DNA from 4 places in the Gottfriedia sp. NPDC057991 genome. Region 1 is predicted to be linked to each of the others. Evidence: predicted binding sites of a transcription regulator. Region 1 holds the regulator's gene; each other region holds the start of a gene.
What was found. The regulator Rex, encoded in region 1, represses fermentation and respiration genes when NADH is low (regulators of the CRP and FNR family bind a similar motif). The targets are predictions, from matches to a motif close to TTGTGAAATATTTCACAA.
Positions count from the first base shown of each region.

Region 2: a site for Rex is predicted at 2,686-2,703, ahead of ACFVR2_RS03095 (L-lactate dehydrogenase). Genes of this name have one in related genera too.
Region 3: a site for Rex is predicted at 1,397-1,414, ahead of ACFVR2_RS11915 (formate/nitrite transporter family protein). Genes of this name have one in related genera too.
Region 4: a site for Rex is predicted at 1,559-1,576, ahead of nirB (nitrite reductase large subunit NirB). Genes of this name have one in related genera too.

Region 1 covers NZ_JBHVQN010000015.1:9,336-14,114, reverse strand. Annotated here, with positions in the region: gene ACFVR2_RS24945 (ABC-F family ATP-binding cassette domain-containing protein) at 1-1,671, opposite strand, end outside; gene ACFVR2_RS24940 (redox-sensing transcriptional repressor Rex) at 1,833-2,459, shown strand; gene ACFVR2_RS24935 (CPBP family intramembrane glutamic endopeptidase) at 2,500-3,171, opposite strand; gene groES (co-chaperone GroES) at 3,446-3,730, shown strand; gene groL (chaperonin GroEL) at 3,790-4,779, shown strand, end outside.
Region 2 covers NZ_JBHVQN010000001.1:631,444-636,222, forward strand. Annotated here, with positions in the region: gene phoU (phosphate signaling complex protein PhoU) at 1-536, shown strand, start outside; gene ACFVR2_RS03080 (nucleotidyltransferase family protein) at 674-1,660, shown strand; gene rpmG (50S ribosomal protein L33) at 1,746-1,895, shown strand; gene ACFVR2_RS03090 (5-formyltetrahydrofolate cyclo-ligase) at 2,008-2,571, shown strand; gene ACFVR2_RS03095 (L-lactate dehydrogenase) at 2,780-3,733, shown strand; gene ACFVR2_RS03100 (M15 family metallopeptidase) at 3,842-4,588, shown strand; gene ACFVR2_RS03105 (YqgQ family protein) at 4,700-4,779, shown strand, end outside.
Region 3 covers NZ_JBHVQN010000003.1:71,728-76,506, reverse strand. Annotated here, with positions in the region: gene ACFVR2_RS11920 (GDSL-type esterase/lipase family protein) at 1-408, opposite strand, end outside; gene ACFVR2_RS11915 (formate/nitrite transporter family protein) at 524-1,327, opposite strand; gene ACFVR2_RS11910 (DUF2573 family protein) at 1,592-1,855, shown strand; gene ACFVR2_RS11905 (proline dehydrogenase family protein) at 2,044-2,961, shown strand; gene ACFVR2_RS11900 (YuzL family protein) at 3,138-3,278, opposite strand; gene ACFVR2_RS11895 (3-hydroxyacyl-CoA dehydrogenase/enoyl-CoA hydratase family protein) at 3,528-4,779, shown strand, end outside.
Region 4 covers NZ_JBHVQN010000001.1:1,285,514-1,290,292, reverse strand. Annotated here, with positions in the region: gene nirB (nitrite reductase large subunit NirB) at 1-1,535, opposite strand, end outside; gene ACFVR2_RS06525 (iron chaperone) at 1,759-2,148, opposite strand; gene ACFVR2_RS06520 (MFS transporter) at 2,167-3,405, opposite strand; gene ACFVR2_RS06515 (flavin-containing monooxygenase) at 3,819-4,779, opposite strand, start outside.

The DNA of each region.
Region 1 (4,779 bases):
TTGTTTAACTTGAGTTAATGTAGCTTCTTTTTCTGCTTGTTCTTTTTCAAATGCTTCGTTTTTCTTAAATTGGTAATAGTCATAATCACCCAAATAAATTGATAATCCTGCTTTTGCTAGTTCAAAAGTTTTTGTGGATAATCTGTTCATAAAGTAACGATCATGAGAAACAAATAAAATTGTTCCAGGGTAATCTAATAAAGCATTTTCTAACACTTCTTTACTATCTAAATCTAAGTGGTTAGTAGGCTCATCAAGAATTAGGAAATTAGCTTTTTTCATCATAAGTTTAGCCAAAGCTAATCTTGCCTTTTCTCCACCACTTAAAGAAGTAACAATTTTTGTCACATCATCTCCAGAAAATAAAAAGTTCCCTAATATTGTTCGAATTTCTTGTTCGGCCTTTAATGGATAATCATCCCAAAGTTCTTCTAATACTCTCTTATTAGAAGTTAGTTTTGCTTGCTCTTGATCGTAGTAGCCTACCGAAACATTTGCACCGAAATCAATCGTTCCCTGTAATTTTTCTAAATCTCCAATAATCGTTTTAAGTAATGTCGATTTACCAACACCATTTGGACCGACTAATGCGACACTATCGCCTCGATTCAATACGAATTTCATTGGCTGATCAATTGTTGGGATACGATCATAGCCAATAAATAAATCTTGTACAGACAACACATCATTACCGCTTTGTTTTTCAATTGTAAATGAAAAATTAGCTGAAGACTCGTCTCCAAGTGGCCGGTCTAATCGTACCATTCGATCTAATTGTTTCCTTCGACTTTGCGCTCTTTTTGTAGTTGAAGCACGTGCAATATTACGCTGCACAAAATCTTCAAGTTTAGAGATTTCCTCTTGTTGTTTTTCGAACTGCTTTAGCTCTTGGTCATATTGAGCTGCCTTTAGATCAAGGTACTTACTATAATTACCAACAAATCGTTGATGCTTATGATTAGATATTTCATAAACAATATTAACAACTTGATCAAGGAAATATCGATCGTGGGAAACGATTAATACTGCACCAGGATATGACTGTAAGTAACGCTCTAACCAACTAAGAGTGTCGATATCCAAATGGTTAGTAGGCTCATCCAGAATTAACAAATCAGGCTTCGTCAATAATAGCTTACCTAATGCCAGTCTTGTCTTTTGTCCACCGCTTAACGAAGAAATTTTTGTTTCGTAGTCTTCATTACTAAAACCTAGACCACTAATAATTGAACGAATATCTGCTTCAAACTGGTAACCACCGTTTTCTTTGAATGTATATTGAAGATGATCATATTCATTCATAACCTTGTCATAAACCGCTTGGTTAGAATAGACATCCTCCCTAGTCATTTTAACTTCTAATTTTCTCATATTGTCTTGCATCTCTACTAAATGATTGAAAACAGTATAATATTCTTGCCATATCGTTTGATCGCTTTGTAAACCAGAGTTTTGGGCTAGGTAGCCTACAGTAACATCTTTAGGTTTATTTATTTCACCGCCATCATAGGATATTTCACCTGCTATGATTTTCAGTAATGTAGATTTTCCAGCACCATTACGTCCAACAATGGCAACTCGATCACTCGTTTGAACTTCTAATTTTATATTTGAAAGTATAATGTCACTACCAAAATACTTTGAGACATTATTTACTTGTAAAAGAATCATGGATAGCACCTCATTGCAAAATTTTTTATCTATGTAACTGTAGACTGTCAAAATTCTTAAATATAGTGTATATTTTACATTAGAACAAGTACTTTATTACTAAAATAAAGTCAAATTACACACCATAGTAAAAAGAATTACAGTAAGTGGGGGATTAAAAAATGGATTCGGAACAAATTAAAATTCCACAAGCTACTGCTAAACGTCTACCTTTATATTACCGTTTTATAAAGAATTTGTCTTTATCAGGTAAACAAAGAGTTTCTTCAGCAGAGTTAAGTGAAGCAGTAAAGGTAGATTCCGCTACAATCAGAAGAGATTTTTCTTATTTTGGAGCACTTGGTAAAAAGGGTTATGGCTATAACGTAAATTATTTATTAACTTTTTTCTCGAAAGCGCTTAACCAACATGAAGTTATGAAAGTTGCATTAATTGGTGTTGGTAATTTAGGAACTGCATTCTTACACTATAATTTTATAAAAAATAATAATACAAAAATTGAGATGGCCTTTGATATTGATCCAAATAAAATTGGTACTGAAATAGGTGGAGTACCCGTTTATAATCTAGATAATCTAGAGGATGTTATGAATGAAGATATTCAAATCGTTATATTAACTGTTCCTGCACCTGTGGCACAATCAATAGCTGATCGATTAAATGGAAAAAATATTAGAGGAATCTTAAATTTCACACCTGCTCGAATTAGCGTACCAGAACATATTCGCATTCATCATATAGACCTAGCAGTTGAACTACAAACATTGGCATATTTTTTACAACAATAAATTTATATTAAAATAAAAACCCCCAAAAGATTGGGGGTTTTTAATGTAAATTGATCTGCTGAAAAACTACAAAAGAGTTCATTAACATATGTGTTAAGATTGGAACCATAATTGAGTTTGTTCGTTTATATAGGTAACAAAATACAAAACCGATTAGAAAGTAAGATAAAAAGAAGGGCAAGTCTCCGTGCATAAGCGAAAAAATCGCTGAACTAATCCCAGCAGAAATAATAAATGGTAAACGATTATAAAGCCTTTTAAAAATGATTCGACGAAAAATAATCTCTTCTAAAATTGGTGCAACTAGACTTGGGATGATAATAAAAGCCGGGTTAAGCTTAGCAATGTTTATGATATTCTGAGTATTTTCTGAGCCCTTATGTAAATTAAATACATAAATTAAAATTAAATTACAAACAATTTGAGTTAGCATGGTTATGAAGTAACCTAAAATAACCCAATTTATTATTGTACGATAATTAGTTTTTAGATTCTTTATTCCTTCATAAATGGGCTTATGTAATAAGATAAGTATAATAATTAATCCGGTTACGAAACTAATACAACCCCATAATGCCACCGCTTCAAGAGAAGCTGTTTTCTGATCCACTCCAACGTATAAGTTACTTTTTAATAAATAGGGCACCCCAAAAACCGCTGAATACTGAAGAACGACATACGTTAATAAAATCCATAAATCTCTAGTTTTCAATACGATAGCTCCTTTGTGTTGATATTTTTCATAACCCAAAGGTTTATAACAACACGTACATTATTTTACTCGTTTCTCTTGTTTCTTAAAAGAAATTTTCACTTTTTATTTTACTTTTGATTGTAAAGAAAAAAACTTATTAAATTTCGACAAGAAAAGTGCCTGCTTCGGGCTTGCAAAATTTTTTGATATTATTTAAACTAATAATTGTGTTAGCACTCAATATACATGAGTGCTAAAAAATAATGATTTGATTATTGAGGAGGTATTACGCATGTTAAAGCCATTAGGTGATCGTGTTGTAATTGAGCTTGTTGAGTCTGAAGAAAAAACTGCTAGTGGTATCGTGTTACCAGGTAGTGCACAAGAAAAGCCACAAGAAGGCAAAGTTGTTGCAGTAGGTACTGGCCGAGTACTTGAAAATGGTGAGCGCGTTGCTTTAGAAGTATCTGTAGGTGACCGCATTATCTTCTCTAAATATTCAGGAACAGAAGTTAAGTACGGTGGTACTGAATACTTAGTACTTCGCGAAAACGATATACTTGCAATCATAGGTTAATAAAATAAAGATACTTAAATTAAAAAATATAGTTTTTATATTATAAGGAGGTCATTTTCATGGCAAAGGACATTAGATTTGGTGAAGAAGCACGTCGAGCAATGTTACGTGGTGTAGACGCTTTAGCTGATGCTGTAAAAGTAACTTTAGGACCAAAAGGACGTAACGTAGTTCTTGAGAAAAAATTCGGTTCTCCATTAATCACAAATGATGGTGTTACAATCGCTAAAGAAATCGAATTAGAAGATGCATTTGAAAATATGGGTGCAAAATTAGTTGCAGAAGTTGCTAGCAAAACGAATGATGTTGCTGGGGACGGTACAACAACTGCGACAGTTTTAGCGCAAGCTATGATTCGTGAAGGTCTTAAAAACGTAACTGCTGGTGCAAACCCAATGGGTATCCGTAAAGGTATCGAAAAAGCAGTTGCTGTAGCAATCGAAGAATTAAAAACAATCTCAAAACCAATTGAAGGTAAAGAGTCAATCGCACAAGTTGCTGCAATTTCTTCAGCGGATCCAGAAGTTGGACAATTAATTGCTGAAGCAATGGAGCGCGTTGGTAACGATGGAGTTATCACTCTTGAAGAATCAAAAGGTTTCACAACTGAGTTAGAAGTAGTAGAAGGTATGCAATTTGACCGTGGATACTCTTCTCCATACATGGTTACAAATTCAGAGAAAATGGTTGCTGAATTAGAAAACCCATATATTTTAATCACAGATAAAAAAGTAACAAACATTCAAGAAATCTTACCAGTACTTGAGCAAGTTGTTCAACAAGGTAAACCACTATTAATCATTGCTGAGGATGTTGAAGGTGAAGCACAAGCAACAATCATCGTAAATAAATTACGTGGTACTTTCAATGCAGTTACTGTTAAAGCTCCTGGCTTCGGTGACCGTCGTAAAGCAATGTTAGAAGATATCGCAATCTTAACTGGCGGTGAAGTGATTACAGAAGAATTAGGATTAGATCTTAAAACAACTAACATCACTCAATTAGGTCGTGCTTCAAAAGTTGTAGTAACAAAAGAAAACACTACAATC
Region 2 (4,779 bases), on a different contig from region 1:
AACTAGCTTTAGAAGTAATTGATGAAGATGATCGCATCAATAAATTAGAAAAAGAAGTGAATGAATTAATTTTAGTGATTATTACAAGACAACAACCAGTTGCTGTCGACTTAAGAAGAAATTTAACGGCTATTAAGATTGCTCATGATCTTGAACGAGTTGCAGATTATGCAGTAAATATTGCAAAATCGACAATTCGTATTCGTAGTCGTCAAGAAAACTTACCATTAGAGAATATAGAAAAAATGCATGAACTTGGCTTAGAAATGTTAACAAAAGCTACAGAAGCATACCGAACAGAAGATTTACAAGCTGCTAAAGAGATTGGTGAAATTGACGATATCGTTGATGAACTATATGGAACAACTGTTAGAACTCTAATGACAAGTATTGCAAATTCACCTGAGCATGTATCAAATATCATGCAAATGGCATTTATTTGCAGATATCTTGAAAGAATTGCAGATTATGCAACAAATATTGCAGAGAATATTTATTATTTAGTTAAAGGGAAACATTATTTATTAAATCAATAAATATAAGACGATTGTTTATAACAGTAAAATATGTTAAAAGGGTGTTCAGACAAAATTTACCTGAATGCCCTTTTGTCATATTTGTGTAATATAAAGCATACTTCTTTAACTAGTAGAAGATATTGAGGTGGTAATAAATGAAGGTTGTTATTTTAGCTGGAGGATATGGTCAAAGGCTTTTACCGATTACTAACAACATTCCTAAGCCACTATTACCAATCGCAAATAGAGCGGCAATTGAGCATTTAATATTACATTTAACAAGACTTGGGTTTAATGAATTTATCATTCAGCTTCATTATATGTCCCAAGCTATAATCGAGACGATCAATGCAATGAAATTAAAAAATGTTTCAATTGATTATATTATAGAAGAAAAAAGTTTAGGTTCAGCTGGTTGTTTAAGACTGTCTAAGCATTTTCTTAATGAACCCTTTCTATTAGTGAATGGTGATATTTTATTTGACGGTGATATTAGAGATGCATTAAAAACTCATTTTGAAAGTAAAAGTAAATTTTCTATGTTTGTAAAACAAGTTGATAAATGTGGATCATACGGAAATGTAAAAGTAAAAAATGGACAAATAATCGATTTTATTGAAAAGCCGAATGAAGGTAGTGAAATTAGTAAATTAGTTAATACTGGAATTTATATTATGAACCCTGAATTATTAATTCAAATTCCAGAAAATCGTTATTTTGACATTAGTAATGATCTGATTCCTTTATTGTTAAAATATAATATAGGTTTAAATGCTTTTCATTTAGAAGGTTATTGGATTGATTATGGGACACCTAGAAGGTTTGCAAAGTTGAATGTAGATTGGATTGAAGAGAAATTAAACTTACCTATTCCTGCTGTTCAAATATTACCGAGAATCTTTTTAGGTGAGCATGTAACGATAAATAATAATGTTAAGATTGTTTCTCCCGTTATTATTGGGAATGATGTTACGATTGAAGAGAACTGTGTAATTGGCCCTTATGTGTCGATTAGTTCTAATATACGAATCGATCAAGGTAGTGTATTACATCATCAAGCTGTGTTTCAAAAATATACTCTGAATTATGAGAATAAGTTTGTACATAATTCAATAAAAAAAATTTCAAAAGAAATACATTGAATCAATAAAAACTATGGAAATTATCGCGAAAGAATGTTATTATATACAAGTCTGATTATGTCACTATGTCAGGAGGGAAAATAAAATGCGCGTAAATATTACATTAGCATGTACAGAATGCGGAGATCGTAACTACATCACTACTAAAAATAAACGTAATAACCCAGACCGTCTTGAGCTTAAAAAATATTGCCCAAGACTTAAAAAAGTTACAGTTCATCGCGAAACAAAGTAAACAGTAGGAATTTTCCTACTGTTTTTTTTATATTTAAATACTTATAATTTAAATTAGAATACATTTTATTAAACTCTTGAAAACTTGATCCTGACTTAAGGAGGACATTATTATGGAAAAAAAAGAAATTAGAAATTCTATGATGAAAAACTTGAAAAATGTTTCATTATCGGACAGAGACGAAAAGTCAAAACAAATTATCGAAAAATTATTTAGTACAGAACAAATGAAGAATGCAAATATAATAGCAACAACAATGCCAATGGAGCATGAAATAAATACTAAGTATTTAATAACTACTTGCTGGAAAATGAATAAATCAGTTGTTGTACCTAAATGCAACCATGAAACTAGAGAAATGCATTTTTACAAAATCAATTCATTTGATGATTTAAAGAAGGGCTATTTTGGAATACAGGAACCAATTGAAGAAAAATGCGATAAAATAAGGAAAGAATTTATTGATTTAATAATTGTTCCTGGCGTAGCATATACAAAAAATGGTGAACGACTAGGATATGGTGGTGGTTATTATGACCGCTACTTAGAAGATTATAATAAACAACTCTTAGCCTTAGCTTATGACATCCAAATCATTGATGAACTACCGACAGAAAAACATGACATTAAAATGCCGTTGGTTTTAACAGAATCAAGAATCATAAAAGCGATTTAATAAGTGCATAATGTGACACGATTTGTTTGAAAATAAGTAAGACTTAATTAGAGTCTTATTGGTAAACCAAATTTGTACACAATGAATTTGTGTGCGACTGAAATTGTAACAATTTTGTAAAAAGTTTCACAAACTTTGAGCGGATTTACATATATAATATAGAAGTCCCAATTACTTACACTTTTATAACACAAATGAGGTGGATATTATGTTACACAAAGAAGTAAATCGTGTCGCACTTATCGGAACAGGCGCAGTTGGAGCTAGCTATGCTTTTGGTATGTTAAATAAAGGTGTTGCGGAAGAATTAGTTATGATTGATTTAAATAAGGATAAAGCGGAAGGAGACGCAATGGATTTAAGCCATTGTCTACCTTTTGTAGATTCTAGAACAAAAATTTGGGCTGGAGATTACAGTGATTGTAAAGATGCAAGTTTAGTCGTCATTACAGCTGGAGCAGCTCAAAAACCAGGAGAGACTCGGTTAGATCTAGTTGCAAAAAATTGCGCTATTTTTAAAGGAATCGTTGGAGATATTATGGCTTCAGGATTTGACGGTATCTTTTTAATTGCTACAAATCCAGTAGATATTTTAACTTATGCGACTTGGAAATATTCAGGATTACCTAAAGAAAGGGTAATCGGTTCTGGTACAAGTTTAGATACTGCACGTTTTAGATATATGCTGGGTGATTATTTTAATGTTGATGCAAGAAATATTCATGGTTATATTATCGGTGAACATGGCGATAGTGAACTACCAGTTTGGTCGACAACAACTGTTGGTACATCACCAGTACACCACGTATTAAAGAAAAATCCACAATACAGTCAAAGAGAGCTTGATGAAATCTTTTTAAATACACGAGATGCTGCATATCACATTATAAAGAAAAAAGGTGCAACATACTATGGAATTGGAATGGGCTTAGTTAGATTAACAAAAGCGATTCTAAAAAATGAAAATAGTATTATTACGGTTTCTGCATATTTAGATGGACAATATGGAGAACATGATCTATATATTGGCGTTCCAGCAGTAATTAATCGTGGTGGAATTCGACAAATCATTGAACTAGATTTAAATGAATTAGAGCAACGTCAGTTTAAAAACTCCGTAGACACATTAAGAAAAACGATGGAACCTATTTTTAGCTTGTAAAACTAAGACCTCTTTCTAATTGAAAGAGGTCTTAGTGTATAGATTATTTGAAAAATAAGCCATTTTTTAATATTGTTAAAGTAACAAAAAGATGTTAAGGAGGTAATTTTGAAAAAGATAAATGGTAAGTACGCATGGGTTTTAATAATATTTATCATAATTATTATTGGACTAGCTCTATTTTTTAGAAATCAAAATTACTTCAATAATCAGAAGACATCGCTGAAATTTCCTAGTTACGATGATACAGCAGTAGAAGTTGAGGATGGATTATTAGCTGTAAAGAATCCTACATCTAATTTAGTATTAGTTAATAAAGAAAGAAAGCTACCAGATGGGTATGAGCCACCGGATTTAGTTTATCCGATTGTTCCTTTACATGGTGTAAACAAAGATAAGACATTAATGAGGAAAGAGGCAGCTCATGCTTTAGAAAAATTATTTGAAAGAGCAGAAAAAGATGGCATAAAGCTTACTCCAGTTTCAGCATATCGCTCTTTTGATCGACAAAAAAGCTTGTATAATTATTATGTACAAATTCATGGTGCAGATTGGACGCAATCTTTTAGTGCTGTTCCTGGTACAAGTGAACATCAAACTGGATTATCAATAGATGTATCATCTCCAAACTTCGGTAACAAGCTTGAACAAGCATTTGGAGAAACGAAAGAAGGAACTTGGCTTGCAGACCATGCACATGAATTTGGATTTATCATTCGTTATCCAGAGGACAAAGTAAAGATTACAGAATACAATTATGAACCATGGCATATAAGATATATCGGAATAAAATACGCTACATATCTCTATAAACATGATTTAGCTTTAGAGGAAGTAATGAAGCCTAAAAAATAATTATAAATGCCCATAAAATTAATAGTTTGTTTGGTATCTCACATTGACGAGTAATCGTTTCCAACTTATACTTATTACATGTTTAGAAAGATAAAATAATAGGAGTTAAGTATGAAATCCGTATATGATATTCAACAATTTCTAAAGAGTTATGGCACCTTTATTTATACAGGTGATCGATTAGCTGACTT
Region 3 (4,779 bases), on a different contig from region 1:
AATGGAAAGAACGATTATGTCAGCAGAGCCAATCGTTTCTTGAATATTTTTTTTCTTTAAATCGTTAAGTAAATTTGATGTTTTTGCGCCACTAACAGCTAAATTCGTGATCGTTGTTGGTTGTTTATACTCTTTTTGAAGAATGGATTTTAATCTTCCTACATAACCTGTTCCTTCATCATCACCGACACCACGCGTAAGTGAGTCACCCAATGCAACAATTCTCAGTTTATTGTTTTTATGAACACTGTCATTTTGCTTTTTTTTCAGTGCATTATTATTCACGATTAGTTTGTTTTTTTGAGGATTTAAAACTGTATAGGCACCTTTCACGAAGCCATATGATAATAAAAGGAAACATAGTAATGAAATGAACATGATAAACCGAACAAAATTATTGTATTTCAAATTTTACACCACCAAAAAAGGAAAAATTTTCATTATAAAATCATTATTACCATAATAAAATTAGATTTGCACGAAAAAACCTGTCCTCCAAAAAAAGAAGACAGGTAGATTAGTTTTATGAAGCACGTTTTAATTCTTTTACTTCTAATTTTCGTTCATTATTCAAGAAGTAATATGCCATTCCGACACCAACTGAACCACCAATAATATTTCCAATTGTAACTGGAATTAAATTATGCAATACATCACCAAACGTAAAGGCTACACTATGTGGCATAATATAGGATAATGTAAAGACAGCGATATTTGCGATACTGTGTTCATAACCAGAGAAGAAGAACGCAAATACTAATAAAAAGATCAGTAACATTTTTGCTAAATCATCTTTAAATCTAGTTGGTAAAAAACAAGCAAGACAGACAAGCCAGTTACATAAAACACCTTTAAAAAATAAGTGGAAGAATGAAGCGTGAATTTTATGGTCAACTACACCCGTTAAAAAATGATCGGCAGGAAAATCTTTTGCTAAACCTGTTAAATAGTAAATAATTGCAAAAATAAATGCTCCAATAATATTGCCTGAATAACATGCAATCCAGTTTTTTACTAAATCTAGTTTCGAAGTTTTTTTAGCTAAAGTTGAAAACGTAAAATACATCGTATTACTAGTAAATAACTCTCCACCACCATATATGATCATAACTAATGCTGTAGCGAAAACGAATGGATAAGCTATAGATGTAAATGGTGAACCTTGTAATCTAAATAATTCTGCTAATTTTAAACAAACAATGAGAATAAAGCTTATATAAATAGAAGCTAAAGCAGCGCGTGTTAAATATTTAACTAAGCTTTGGTCTAGTATTTTCTTTTTTTTAAGAGCTAAATCAATACAATATTGGATACTATCTCGTTCCAAGTGGTTTCACTCCCTATACGTCTTTGATTAAACACATACATAGTATACAAACAAAAAATGATGATAAGTTTGTGAAATTATGAACAAATTATGAAATTGATTAAGTTATATACTATTTATTATTTATACTTTACATTTTTAAATAATCATCTGAATACTGGTTGAAAATATAATATAATTTCATAGTAAACAGGTTTAGGTAAAAAAAGGAAGATTCAAATTGGATTTTGAAAACTTAATAAAAATATGGAGAGGTGATTTCGTTTGGAAAATGAATTTGAAGCAAAATTTGATGCATTACTAAAAAAATATACGGAATTGTTATTAGGAGATTGGTCAGAGGAAAAACAAGCAAAAGTGGAAAAATGGGTTATGTATACATACATATCAAAATCAATGCCCGCATTAGTAAAACATTGGAATGATACATATCCTCAAGCTAAAGAAGAAGTTGTTAATTTAATAAAAGAGATTAAAACGTTAAATGACCAGCATAGAGAAGCTATGGCTAACAAAAATAAGCAATAATATTTATCCATAATTTTCAAAGATGACGACATATATAAATTATGATAATATAATATTAAGTAAGGGCATACATTTTCCAATAAACAAAATTCGACAAATTATTAAATAATTGTTTTAACAAATTTCAATAGATGATACATTAGTAATATATATAGAGAAAAGTAAAGTTTAATTTTGGGGGTAGAGTAATGGAACAAGTTATGAAGAATGCTTTTTTATTTATGTCTAAAAATAAGTTTTTGACTAAAATGGCTAAAAAATATGGCCTAAGATTTGGTGCAGGACGTTTTGTTGCAGGCGAAACAATCGATTTAGCTACAAAAGTTATTAAGGATTTAAATAAAAAGAATTTAAAAGTAACAATTGATTATCTTGGAGAGTTCGTAGACACGGTTGAAGAAGCAAATGAAATGGCTGATCACTGCATCGAAGCGATTGAGGCGATTGGAAAAGAAAAATTAAATTCACAATGTTCTCTTAAAATGACTTCGATGGGTCTTGATATTTCTGACGAGTTAGTTTTATCAAATATGCGTCGTATTTTAGAGGCAGCTAAAAAGAGTGGTGTATTCGTTACAATCGATATGGAAGATTTCACTCGTTGTGAAAAAACAATTCGTATCTTTAAGCAATTAAGATCTGAGTACGATAATATCGGAACAGTTATCCAAGCTTATTTATATAGAACTGAAAACGATATTACAGATTTAAACAGTTTAAAACCAAACTTACGTTTAGTAAAAGGTGCTTATAAGGAGCCTGCTGAAGTAGCATTCCCAGAGAAAAAAGATGTGGATGAAAACTTCAAAAAAATCATTAAAATGCACTTATTAAACGGTAACTTTACTGCAATCGCTTCACATGATGAAGCAATGATTGAGTATACAAAACAATTAGTAAAAGAGCATAATATTCCAAACGATCAATTTGAGTTCCAAATGTTATACGGAATTCGCACAGAGCGTCAATTAGAGCTTGTTAAAGAAGGCTATAATATGCGAGTTTATGTTCCTTATGGTACTGACTGGTATGGATACTTCATGCGTCGTCTAGCAGAACGCCCTGCAAACGTTGCATTCGTATTAAAAGGAATGTTCAGTAAATAATTTTAAAATTAAAGAGGCTGACTAAAAAGGATTGAGTGAGGATCCTTTTTAGTCAGCCTTTTTCTCTTTATACAGGATTTTTTGTGATAAGTAGTTATTAGTAAAACAACATTATTCATATAATTGCTTAAATCAGTAAGGTCCTAGTTTTTTTATTAAATTTGAGTGAAAAAAGCTTACTGACCCATATTTTTTTTACCGTACTGCTGATTGTTACTTTGTCTACCTTTTTCTTCTCTTTGATCTCCATGACTTGCATTACCTTGAACACTTGCTGCACTAACTCCACCCTTTGATGGATTTCTTTCACGTTTCATATCTTATCACCTCCATTTCTTAGACTAACCTATTTAAATAAACTTATTAGTAAAAAATGGAGTGTGATAAAAAAAGGAGAGGGAGGAATTTAGATCATAAATAAAATTTTACTAATTTGAACTTTTTGTTTATTGCGAAAAATAAGAATTTATCATATAGTGGAAGAAGAGAGCTCATTGATAATGGATTGTTTTATCCAGAAAGTGAATGAGTATTCATTCAAGATATGAGGAGGAGAAATGCATATGATCCAAAAAATTAAAAAAGCCGCTGTACTCGGCTCTGGTGTGATGGGATCTGGTATCGCTGCACACTTGGCAAACATAGGTATTCCAACATTATTACTTGATATTGTCCCAAGAGAACTATCTGAGGAAGATGCTGCAAAAGGTCTTTCTACTGACTCCAAAGAATTTCGTAATCGATTTAGTCAAACGGCTATTCAGAAATTATTGAAACAAAAGCCAGCTCCTCTTGCGTCTAAGAAAAACTTAACGTTAATTCAAGCAGGTAACTTTGAAGATGACATGAGTCGTTTAAGCGAAGTTGATTGGATTATTGAAGTAGTTGTTGAAAATTTAGCAATTAAAAAACAAGTATTAGCAAAGGTAGATGCATACCGCAAACCAGGCTCAATCGTGAGCTCAAATACATCAGGTATTTCAATTGAAGCAATGTCTGAAGACTGTTCAGATGACTTCAAGAAACATTTCTTAGGCACTCACTTTTTTAACCCACCACGTTATTTAAAATTATTAGAAGTTATTCCTACTAAACATACATCTGAAGAAGTACTTACATTTATGAAAAGTTTTGGAGAAGACGTTTTAGGTAAAGGCGTTGTATTAGCAAAAGATACTCCAAACTTTATTGGAAACCGTATCGGAACTTATGGATTACTTGTAACTGTACAAGAAATGCTAAAAGGCGGATACAGTGTTGGAGAAGTTGATTCAATTACTGGACCAATGATTGGACGCCCTTCTAGTGCTACATTCCGTACTTTGGACGTAGTTGGTTTAGATACATTTATCCATGTTGCAAACAATGTGTATGAGCTAGTAGAAGGCGAAGAGAAAGAAGTATTTAAAGTTCCAGAATTTATGAAGGAAATGGCTAATCGTAATTGGCTTGGAAGTAAGTCTGGGCAAGGATTCTTTCTAAAGCAAGGTAAAGAAATCTTAGAATTAGATCCAAGCACATTTGAATATGGAGAAAGAAAAAGCCTAAAAACGGCTTCAACTGAAAGCATTAAACAAGTTAAAGGCTTAGCGAATAAGTTGAAAGCGCTTGTATACGCTGATGATCGAGCAGGTAACTTCTTATGGAGCATTATTAGCCCGGTATTAGTCTATTCAGCTGAATTGTCTGGTGAAATTTCTGATAACATCGTCGGAATTGACCAAGCAATGAAGTGGGGATTTGGCTGGGATTTAGGACCATTTGAAATTTGGGATGCAATTGGTGTATCCAAATCGGTCGTACGTATGGAAAGCGAAG
Region 4 (4,779 bases), on a different contig from region 1:
AAACCTAATACAATACGAACCTCTCTAGGAGTTTGTAATCCTTTTTCTTTGATTTCATTTATAACTTCATCACGAGATAATGTTGTACATCCACACATACCAGGCTTTGCAGCATTAGGATCAAATGTATCACCTAAAGTAGCTGCTAAAATACTTTCAACCATTCCTTTACATTTTCCACATGATGCTCCAGCCTTTGTGCAACTTTTCACATCCTCAAACGTAGTAAGTTCTTGTTCTAAAATTGATTGAACAATTGTACCTTTCGTGACTCCATTACATCCACAAACTGTATCATTTGCACTCATTGAAAGAACAAAATCTTCACCAGAGTCCTCACCTGATTTATGGAGAATAGAAGCACTTGTGTATTCTCTTATATTTGTTTCATTTTTCAACATGTTGAATAATCGATTTCCATCCGATGCGTCACCATATAAAACTACTCCAACAACTTTTTCATCTTTCACAATTACTTTTTTGTATAGTCCAGCAAATTGGTCATTTACAATGATCGCCTGCATATCTTCTTCTTCATGGATTAATCCACCAGAGAATAAATCACAACCAGATACTTTTAACTGAGTTGATAAAATGCTTCCTTTATATCCGTTCGTTGAATTACCAGTCATATGATCAGCAAGCACAATCCCTTGTTCGTACAGCGGTGCTACTAGTCCATAAGTAGTTCCATTATGCTCGGCACATTCACCTACTGCATAAATTGAAGGTTCAGATGTTTGCATAAAATCGTTAACAACTATTGCACGGTTTGCATCGATCCCTGCTTCTTTTGCTAAAGAAACATTAGGTCTAATTCCTACTGCCATTACGACTAAATCACAATCTAATGAAGTTCCATCCGAAAAACTAATCCCTTCTACACGATTTTTTCCATTTATTGAAATCGTTTGTTTCTCCATTAAGAAATTCATACCTTGTGCTTCTAAATCTTTTTTTAGCATTTTCGCAGCAGTTGCATCTAATTGTTGTTCCATTAATGTAGGAAGTAAATGGACAACATGAACCTCCATTCCTCGATCAATTAAGCCTCTTGCTGCCTCTAAGCCTAATAGGCCTCCCCCAATTACTACAGCTTTTTTATATTTTTTTGCATAATCGATCATTAATTCAGTATCTTGAATTGTACGGAAACCGATTACTCCTTGTAGATCATTTCCCGGTATAGGTAGTATAAAGGCACTAGATCCGGTAGCTAAAATAAGCTCATCATATGAAATCGTATTTCCTTTATCTGTTTCAACTTTTTTTTCTGTAGGAGATATTTTTGACACTTTTTCGTTTGTAAGTAATGTAATTTGATTCTCTCTATACCAATTCCAATCATTAATATTGATTTCATCAATGGTTGTTTTTCCTTGTAATACATTTGATAACATGATTCGGTTATAGTTTGGATAAGGTTCATCACCTATTATTGTAATTTCAAATAAATCTTTATTTCTTTTTAAAATCTCTTCTATACATCGAACTCCTGCCATACCATTACCAATCATCAATAATTTTTTTTTCATCACTATTGTCCCCCAAGTATAATTTGTGAAATTTTTCACAAGTTTTACTAAAAAAAATCAACTTCATTATTTATTAATTGTTTTTCCTACCTAAATACAAGTTTAGTATAACGGATAAAGTAAAGTTTTAACGAAAATTATATGACAAAATTTTGAACAAAAGGTTCAGTCCTTTTTACTAAAAAACCTCCAAAGCTAGAATTAGCCTCAGAGGTCACGAACCTTATTTTTTCTTTTTTAATTTCTCTTCTGCTTTTTTAATATCCTCAACTTCTCTATACTTTACAATCTTTTTTATCAGATCAAATGGAAGTGGATCGTTTATCGGAAATTGTACAGATCCTTTAGCACCTTTATAAACTGATAATTCTTGTTTAAATGCTGCAATACCACTAGCTCCAGGGTAAAATCCAATATGATTTTTAAATGCAGCAAAATGTACTAAATTTTTATTTAACGCAAATGTAGGCATTTGATAACTAATTCTCTCTACAGCATTTGGTACAACTTCTTTTACAGTTTTTCTTAAAGCTTGTAATTTTTCCTGAACATCAGGCTGAAATTGTAAAATATATTCATCAATCGTTTCAAAGGTTTTTTTAGTATTTTCCATAAATTCTCCTTTAGCAAATTATCCTGCTTTTTCTGTTTTGTCTCCAGAAAGTGAATTAATTCTTCTAAGTGAAGGGAATAAATACATCCAAAGTCCAGCAACTACTATCGTTCCAAGTCCACCTACAAATGCAGCTGGTACGGCACCAAGTAATCCAGCCATCGTTCCAGATTCAAATTCCCCGAGCTGATTTGAAGTTCCAATAAATAGCGAATTTACTGCATTTACTCTGCCTCTCATATCATCTGGTGTCTGTAACTGAACAAGCGAAGAACGTATTACTACGCTGACTACATCCGAAGCTCCGATGATAAATAATGCAATTAATGAAATGACTAAGCTTGTTGAAATTGCAAATAGCATTGTTGCCAATCCAAAAATACCTAACGCTCCAAATAATATCGGACCATATGATCTTTTAAGTGGGAAATAAGCTAAAAATAGAGACATTATTAATGCTCCAACAGCTGGTGCAGTACGCATTAGACCTAAGCCCCAGGCTTCTGTATGTAAAATATCTTGCGCATAAATTGGTAAAAGTGCTGTAGCTCCTCCAAGTAAAACGGCAAACAAATCAAGTGATATAGTTCCTAAAATGATTGGGTGTTTATATACAAATTCTAACCCCATAAGCATTGTACGTAAAGTTACTGGCTCTGCTTTACGGATAAATTCACTATCTAATTTTATAAAAATTGTTAAGATTGATGAAAGTAACAAAGCAATTGCTGACGTTGCATATACGTATGCTGGTCCTACTGAAAATAATACACCACCAAGAGATGGCCCAAGTATTTGTGCTGTTTGACCTGCAGATGTACTCCAAGAAATAGCTTGTTGTAAAATAGATTTTGGCACAACTTGAGGTAATAACGCCGAAGAAGCAGGTCCTTCAAACGATCGGCATGCACCGAGTATAAAAGCTGCAATTAATATTTCCTCTCTGCTAAGCCAATTAGCAAAATTACCATATAAAAGAAGTCCTGCAATTAAAGCTTCTATCATTTGACATATGAAAACAATTTTCCGACGATCAACTCTGTCAGCAACTTGACCAACTACTAAAGTAAGTAAGACCATTGGAATAAATTGTGCTAAACCTACTAGACCTAGACTAAACGCGTCATGTGTCAAATCATACATTTGCCATCCAATTGCTACCGATAGCATCTGAAATGAAGTCGAAGTAAGCATTCGAGAGACCCAAAAATTCGTAAATGAAGTCCCTTTAAAGATTGATTTTTTTGATGCAGACAAATTCAAACTCTCCCCTTTTTAACTCTAACAAATAGCAAATTGAATATTTATACTATTAATGAAATTTAAATACATATCATTATACTATTTTTACTCTGAATTTGTGGATTAATTCAACTTACATTAAATGAATTTTAATAATTGGAGAGCTCTATTCTATTAATACTCCAACCAATTATGAGTAAGTTATTTTCATCTTTTTGTTTTTTGACTTACTCATGAACTCTTTGAGTAATTATATTTCATCTTTTTGCTTTTTTACTTCCTCATGAACACCTCATGAGGAAGCATTTTTGTTCTTCTTGTTTTTTACTTACTCATGAACCACCTATGAGTTACTACATTTTATTTATTTCAACACATTGAAAAACACTTCTCCATAGAAAGAAGTGTTTTTTAGCGTTGTATTCTAATTAATGAACTGCGTTTGAAGTTAAAACAAAACCTTCATATCCATTTGTAGCTATTTCATCGCATTTTTTACGATATGCTCCTACACCACCAAGGTAAATTTGAAATCCTCGTGGTTTTCCTTTAATATTTGCCCCGGTGTACCATGAATCTGTTTTTATAAATAGTGTTGCTTCTGCAACTTCCCTACAATGTTGGCTCCATTCATTCTCTGCATCAACATTGGCTTCAATAACATCAATTTCTTTCGTACGTAAGAACTGAATACAATCAGCGATCCATTCTACGTGTTGCTCAATTGAAACTGGCATGTTGCTAAGTACTGAAGGACTTTCAGGCCCAGTAATCATAAACATATTAGGGAAACCAGCATTAGCAATTCCAAGATATGTTCTCGTTTGTGCTCCTCCGTCCCATTTTTCCTTTAAACTAATTCCATCTTTTCCTTTAATATCGATCTTCATTAATGGACCAGTCATTCCATCATACCCAGTAGCAAATACAATCACATCTAATTCATATTCATTGTTAATCGTTTTCAACCCATTAGGTGTAATTGATTCAATTGAATCGTTCTTCACATCAACTAAAGATACGTTTTCACGATTATATGTTTCGTAGTAATTAGTATCAATAATTGGACGTTTTGTGCCATAGTAATAGTATGGCATTAATTTTTTGGCAACTTCTGAATCATGTACAATTTCACTAATTTTTGTTCTAATAAATTCGGCAACTGTCTTATTTGCTCTTTCATCAATCGTAAGATCAGTGAAAGCTCCAAAAAGTCCAAGTCCACCATTTTTCCAATTATCTTCATATATTTTGTTTCTTTCTATTGGATTGACCTCCAAGGCAGATTGTGTAGGTGGTACAACCGGTTGGCCCCCAGTCGATTCTCTCATTTGTTTTTTAATTTCTTTAAAGTTTGCTTTAGTTTTTCGTATATATTCCGGGTCATAA